Lentimonas sp. CC4: one gene and its partner. The protein of the gene in region 1 interacts with the protein of each later gene in a pairwise test. Links are inferred from orthologs where the notes say so. Each region holds a gene or a part of one and is shown on either strand. Other genes may lie near its edges. The genes, in order: rpe and eno.

Evidence for each region.
Region 2: the proteins of rpe (region 1) and eno interact in binary tests that used the Escherichia coli proteins (3 or more experiments, as listed by UniProt). The link is inferred for Lentimonas sp. CC4 from one-to-one orthologs.

What each region holds. Positions count from the first base shown.
Region 1 is NZ_CACVBO010000001.1:2,864,701-2,867,775, reverse strand. What follows is about bases 261-3,005. They hold rpe (ribulose-phosphate 3-epimerase), read left to right. Parts: upstream 261-1,175; coding sequence 1,176-1,835; downstream 1,836-3,005. Other genes in these bases: GZZ87_RS12360 (nitrilase-related carbon-nitrogen hydrolase), read right to left, coding at 2,068-2,868; GZZ87_RS12370 (PEP-CTERM sorting domain-containing protein), read right to left, coding at 261-952. Also shown: more of GZZ87_RS12370, read right to left, coding at 1-260. UniProt on the Escherichia coli protein: Catalyzes the reversible epimerization of D-ribulose 5-phosphate to D-xylulose 5-phosphate.
Region 2 is NZ_CACVBO010000001.1:1,968,631-1,971,941, forward strand. What follows is about bases 271-3,251. They hold eno (phosphopyruvate hydratase), read right to left. Parts: upstream 2,413-3,251; coding sequence 1,129-2,412; downstream 271-1,128. Other genes in these bases: GZZ87_RS08620 (phospholipase D family protein), read left to right, coding at 271-1,004; GZZ87_RS08630 (SdiA-regulated domain-containing protein), read right to left, coding at 2,735-3,251. Outside these bases: more of GZZ87_RS08620, read left to right, coding at 1-270; more of GZZ87_RS08630, read right to left, coding at 3,252-3,311. UniProt on the Escherichia coli protein: Catalyzes the reversible conversion of 2-phosphoglycerate (2-PG) into phosphoenolpyruvate (PEP). It is essential for the degradation of carbohydrates via glycolysis.

The DNA of each region.
Region 1 (3,075 bases):
GGTCAAAGACTGCGTTGCCGCCAGTATAGAGTAGGCCGTCGATGTTTAGTGCTGCTGAGGCCAAACTTACATAGCCAGCGCCGGAAATCGTGCTAACACCCGTTTCATCGAAGATAAAGTTTAAGGTCGCCGTCCGACCTCCAGAATTATTAAAGCGGTCGAGTGTGATCACCGCGTCATCCCCTTCAATATTGAACACTGCACTGCTCGATCCAAAAGCCTGACCACCAACCGCGCTGAACGTTCCACCGCTGATATTAATCTCACCGTTAAACGCAATGGTATCGGTTGCGCCAGTCGCACCAGCCACGATGAAATCGCCGCCAGTGACATTCAATGCACCCGTGCCGCCCCCCTGAATTACGTTGAAAGTTGAGCCGCCAGGACTTGGGTCTGTAAGTGTGACGCTACCAGAAGAAACACTCATGTCGCCACCGGAAAGGTTGATCGCAGTATCGGAGGTGACCGCACCGCCATTCACATTGAAGTTGCCGCTTGCCACAGTAATCTGTTGGCCGGACTCAATCGCAAGCGATCCGCCACTAACAGCCAGTGTGCCCGGATTCACAGTCGCGCCGCCAACGGAGTTGACTCCGCTCAATGTCGTAGTGCCAGTGCCCACTTTAGTAAGAGTATGACTACCGCCGATCGCACCGCTCACATTCAAAGTCCCAGCTCCACCGATGCTGCTGTCTGCCGTCATGGTGACTGGACCGCCGACCGTGCCGGTGCCCGTGCTAGTGATTAAGGCTCCACCGCCGCTGACGCCTGAGCCTGAGATGCTAATGGCTTCAGTGCCAATGTTTGCCTGAACATCCAGAACACTGCCGTCCTGCACCGTCGTGCCAGCATCGGTTGCGCCCAATGCAGTTGCACTTTTTGCAACTAAGGTGGAACCACCTGTGATGCTAGTGGTGCCCGTGTAGGTGTTGTCGCCAGAGAATTCCCACATGCCTGTTTCTGCCGAACCGCCCACTGGGCCAGGACAACTCTCGCCCCTCAAGCTTACACTTGTGCTTGATTGCTACGCTCCAGCAAGACGCACAACGCCAAGTCAGTCACTTTTTCAAAACGACAACGGCGCGTCGGACACAAGCTGACTAAGGATTTTTAAGATTATAAAAAGCGAAACGCTGGTCTTGCCAGTGCCTGAAATCCGCTTTTGCATGCCGTCCATGCAAAGTTCACACGAAAAAATCCTAGCTCCCTCCATACTTGCAGGCGACCACGCCGACCTAAAAAGCAGCTTGAAAGAAATTGAAGCGGCTGGATTGAGCTGGGTGCACCTCGACATTATGGATGGGCATTTCGTGCCGAACCTAACATTCGGGCCACAAACAATTAAGGCGATGCGTTCGGCTTCGGACTTGTTCTTTGATGTCCATTTGATGCTCGATAATCCCGACAAATTCGTCGACGCGTTTATCGATGCGGGAGCCGATCAGGTCACGATTCACGTGGAGCCTGACTACCCGATCGCCGAGACGTTGCAGCGCATCAAGGCACGTGGTTGCAAATGCGGCGTCGTGCTCAACCCGGATACACCTGCAGAAGCCGCGAAACCATTCCTAGCCGAATGCGACATTGTGCTGCTCATGACGGTGCAACCAGGCTTCGGCGGGCAAAGCTTCCGCGAAGATGTGCTGCCTAAATTTGAAACCTTCGCCCAGTGGCGCGAAGAACTAGGGCTTAATTATCGCCTCGAAGTCGATGGTGGCGTTGATCTCAAAACTGCGGGATCCTGCACTTCACGTGGCGTCGATACACTCGTGGCTGGCACCGCATTTTTCAAAGCAGAAGACCGCAAAGCCTTTAGTGCGTCGGTCACTGCCTAGTGCCTTATCTCTCGCGTTGTTTCGTATTTATCTGCTTCTCGAAACACTTCGAAGAGCTGAAGTATTTGGAGTTTGGTCGGCATGAACGTCGAACATCGAACGTGAAACGTCCAATTTTGAATAGAAATTCGCTTTCATTCCAATGTGTATTGGACGTTCGATGTTAAAAGTTCAATGTTCGATGTTTGTAGCCAAAACATAGGATTTGCGAAGTTTTGAATGTTATAGGCTACTAGTCAGTGCCATACAACTCAGGACGCCGGTCCTTCAGCGCCGTCAGCGCGCTGCGTGTTTTCGCAACTTTCTCGATATCAATATCAACGAAGTGCACGCCTTCGCATTCATCGGCTTCTAGCAAAATCTCTCCCCACGGATCGACCACCATGGAGTGGCCGAAATAGCGCGTTTCTCCCACGGATGATCCGTGCCCTTCGACACCGCACTGATTCGTCGCGATGAAATAGGATTGATTCTCGATCGCACGTGCTTGGATTAAGGTGCGCCAATGCGCGAGTCGTGGATGCGGAAACGCTGCTGGTAAAACTTGAATTACAGCACCATCGAGCGCGCATTTTCGAAATAACTCGGGGAACCGCAGGTCGTAACAGACACTACAACCAACTCGCCCCAGTTCGGTTTCAGCGGTCACAATACGCTCCCCTGCTTCCACATGTTTCTGTTCACCGAACAGCGTAAACAAATGCACCTTACGATAATGCGCCGCCACAGCTCCTGAACGCTCAAAGTATGTCAGCGCATTGGCGGGACACCCTGACTCGGTTTGCTCTAGAAATGAGCCACAAATCGCGATGTCATTAACCTTCGCGAGCGCCGCAAGCCGAACACGATGTTCTGCCGCTTCAGGCAATAGCTCACGGCATCGCTTCCAATCAAATCCTGTCGTGCACATCTCCGGTAAAAAAACTGCCCCCGCACCACCCGCTTTCGCTTCAGCGACCCATGCCGCGATCGCCTCCAAGTTTGCAGCAGGATTACCTCGGTGAACCTCAAATTGTGCCAGTGCTATTTTCATACTTAAAAGAGTCGTTTGAAGTCAGGAGGAAGGAGTTAGAAGCTGAGCATCAGTGTTTTATGGAGCCCTAGACGCTCGCCAAATTGGCGGCTATAGGAGAATCTACAAAGGCTTCATAATCAAAGACTAACTTCTGACTCCTAACTTCTAACTCCTGAATCTAGGATTATGTAGATGTTGCAGTTCGCCAAATTGGCAACGGTATTC
Region 2 (3,311 bases), 900 kb from region 1 along the record:
CTCTGATTGGTGGGCGTAACATGGCGAGTGAGTATTTTGGCGCGAATCCAGCGGAAGATTTTGGTGATTTAGATGTGGCGGGCGTGGGGCCTGTTGTAGGCGAAGTTTCCTCGATGTTTGATGCCTATTGGAATAATCGTTCAGCGGTTCCAATTGCGGGGTTTACTGAAGTTGCTGAGGATCCTGATGCTGCGTTACTGGTATTACGTGAGCGGATCGAGGAGTCCTATCAGGAGTTATTGCAGAGTCCGTATGTGGAGGCATTAGCACCAAAGATCACGGAGATCTTTGGTGCGGATGGTCATGGTTTTACGTGGGCGCCGTCTCGTCTCGTTTACGATTCTCCAGATAAGGCGCAGAAGCGTTTGGCAAAGGAGTCCGAGCTGATTCTGACTTCGTTGGCCGAGTCGATTGAGACGGCTGAAGATCATTTGGTGCTGATTTCGCCTTACTTTGTGCCGACGAAGCCTGGTGTAGCGCGGTTGATCGAGATTCAAGAGCGCGGCGTGGAAGTGATCGTCGTGACGAACTCCTTGGCTGCGAATAATCAACCCATCGTGCATGGCGGGTATGCGAAGTCGCGCAAGGCCTTGTTGCGGGCAGGAGTTCAGCTCTATGAGGTGAGCGCCGATGCAACTTCTGGCGTGGAGGCGGCGGTGCCTATCGGCGCGAAGAAGGGGACGTTGCATGCGAAGGCTTTTGTGGTGGATCGCAAAGAGTTGTTTATCGGATCCTTCAACTTTGATCCACGGTCTGCTTATATTAATACTGAGCTCGGTGTGATTATTGAATCGCCTGAAATGGCGGGACATGTGCTCTCGTTGCTTGAGGAGAAAGGGCCAGAGAATACCTATGAGGTGTATTTGGATGCAAAGGAGCGCCTTCGCTGGAAGCGACTCGAGGCAGGTGAATGGGTCGTTTACGATAAAGAGCCCAATACTGGTTTCTGGAAGCGCTTGACCGCGCGTGTGATGGGTTGGTTGCCGATTGAGAGTCAGTTGTAGAAGCGGCATCCTGCCGCTTTTTCTCAAGAAGCAAGCGGCTGGAAGCCGCTTCTACTGTGATATCTACACAAAAAAGCCCGACGGTCGAAACCGTCGGGCTTTGTATTAAATCTTACGATTCGGACTACTTGAGTGTGCCGGCGTAGATCGCGTTTTCACCCAACTCTTCTTCGATGCGAAGGAGTTGGTTGTATTTTGCGATACGGTCGGAGCGGCTCATGGAACCAGTCTTGATTTGCCCAGCGTTAGTCGCAACAGCGATGTCAGCGATGGTCACGTCTTCTGTTTCACCTGAACGGTGAGAGATGACTGAGTTGTAGCCGTTTACCTTGCCGAGCTCGATTGCTTCGAGTGTTTCGGTCAGTGTGCCGATTTGGTTCACCTTGACCAAGATCGAGTTAGCAACACCGAGGTCGATGCCCTTCTGGAGGAACTTAACGTTTGTTACGAAAAGATCGTCACCCACGAGCTGCACCTTGTCGCCGATTGCGTCTGTGAGAGCCTTCCAGCCATCCCAGTCGTTTTCGTCGCAACCGTCTTCGATGGAGTCGATTGGGTATTTTTCAGTGAGCTCTTGTAGGTAAGCTGCTTGCTCGTCGGAGTTGCGCTTAGCACCACCTTCGCCTTCGAACTTAGCGTAGTCATATACGCCGTCTTCGAAGAACTCAGAGGAAGCACAGTCGAGTGCGAATGTGATGTCAGAACCGACCTTGTAGCCAGCTGCTTCAACAGCCTTTGTCAATGTGTCGAGCGCATCTTCGGTGCCTTCGAACTTAGGAGCGAAACCACCTTCGTCACCCACAGCTGTGCTGAGGCCACGATCGTGAAGCACTTTCTTGAGGCTGTGGAAGCACTCAGCACCCATGCGGATTGCTTCGCTGAATGTTGCTGCGCCGATTGGACGGATCATGAACTCTTGGAACGCGATAGGCGCGTCAGAGTGTGAACCACCATTGATGACGTTCATCATAGGCACTGGAAGCACCTTAGCGTTTGGTCCGCCGATGTATTTGTAAAGTGGAAGTCCCATTGCGTCTGCGGCTGCGTGTGCAACTGCAAGGGAGACACCGAGCATAGCGTTTGCGCCGAGCTTGCCTTTGTTGGCAGTGCCATCGAGCTCAAGCATGATCTTGTCGATCGTGAGCTGGTCGCAAGCGTCGAAGCCGATCAATTCAGGAGCGATGAGGTCGTCAACGTTTGCAACTGCTTTGAGGACGCCTTTACCGAGGTAGCGAGCTTTGTCGCCGTCACGAAGCTCGACTGCTTCGTGCTCACCGGTGCTGGCACCAGATGGAACAGCTGCACGGCCGACGATGCCGGACTCGAGTTCGACGTCGACTTCAACTGTAGGATTGCCACGTGAATCAATGATTTCGCGGGCGCGGATGTCTGTGATGATTGTGCTCATAATAAAAAAGCGTTGTATTTCTAGGTGAGATGAGTGCCCTGCCTCCGTTTAATCAGACTAAGCGGATAATCGGACAGAGCGGTTGTTGTTGTGCACTAAGATTAGAAACTGTCAACGATTCCTCGATAAGTATGCTTAATGATAAGGGTGGGCTGATCTTATTGATAAGTCGTGCTAATTTAAAAATTAATTAAGATTAGATCGTGTAGTGCGGTGAGAGGAGACTAGTTCAGGCAACCACGCTTTACTGGTAAAGATCGCAGGGTAGGGACAGTGCACCGCATCTAGCGGTCTTGTCTCTATTAAGAATCAGAATAGTCGTTTAGTATGACTCGAATTCTAATACATAGAGGGTTTCGTCGGGATCTGAAATGATGTAGATCAGACGGTTCTCGTGGTCGACCGCCAGTCCTTCCATTTGCTCAATGTCTGCGGAAAAACTTCCGAGTATTGTCGAGTTTTCATCCAGCACATTTATATTTCTCGATCGGTCGCTCAAGACCCATAGATGCTTGCTCTCAGAATCAAAACTGATGCTGGAGTAGTCTTCGGCGACGTTGAGATTACGTCTAGAGATCTCTTCGAGTTGTCGATTCAACTTGATCAATAGCCCCGGGGATTCCTGCATAATATGAAATTCTTCGGCGTCTTCGTCGTAGGTCAGTGCTTCGGGGCCTTTGTTATCAAAGCCTGGTATATCGATAATGGCTTCCTCCAGAATCGTGCCGTCCTTTCGGGCAATTACGATTTTGCGATCACGCTCTGCAATGAAGGCCAGATGCTGTGCGTCAATCGTTGAGATGGCCTCTAAGTCGTCATAACCTGTGGGGAAATGATTCAACACTGCACCTTTTAGATCTATTTGATAGATGTGGCCATTGGTGTCGCTGACGGTCCAA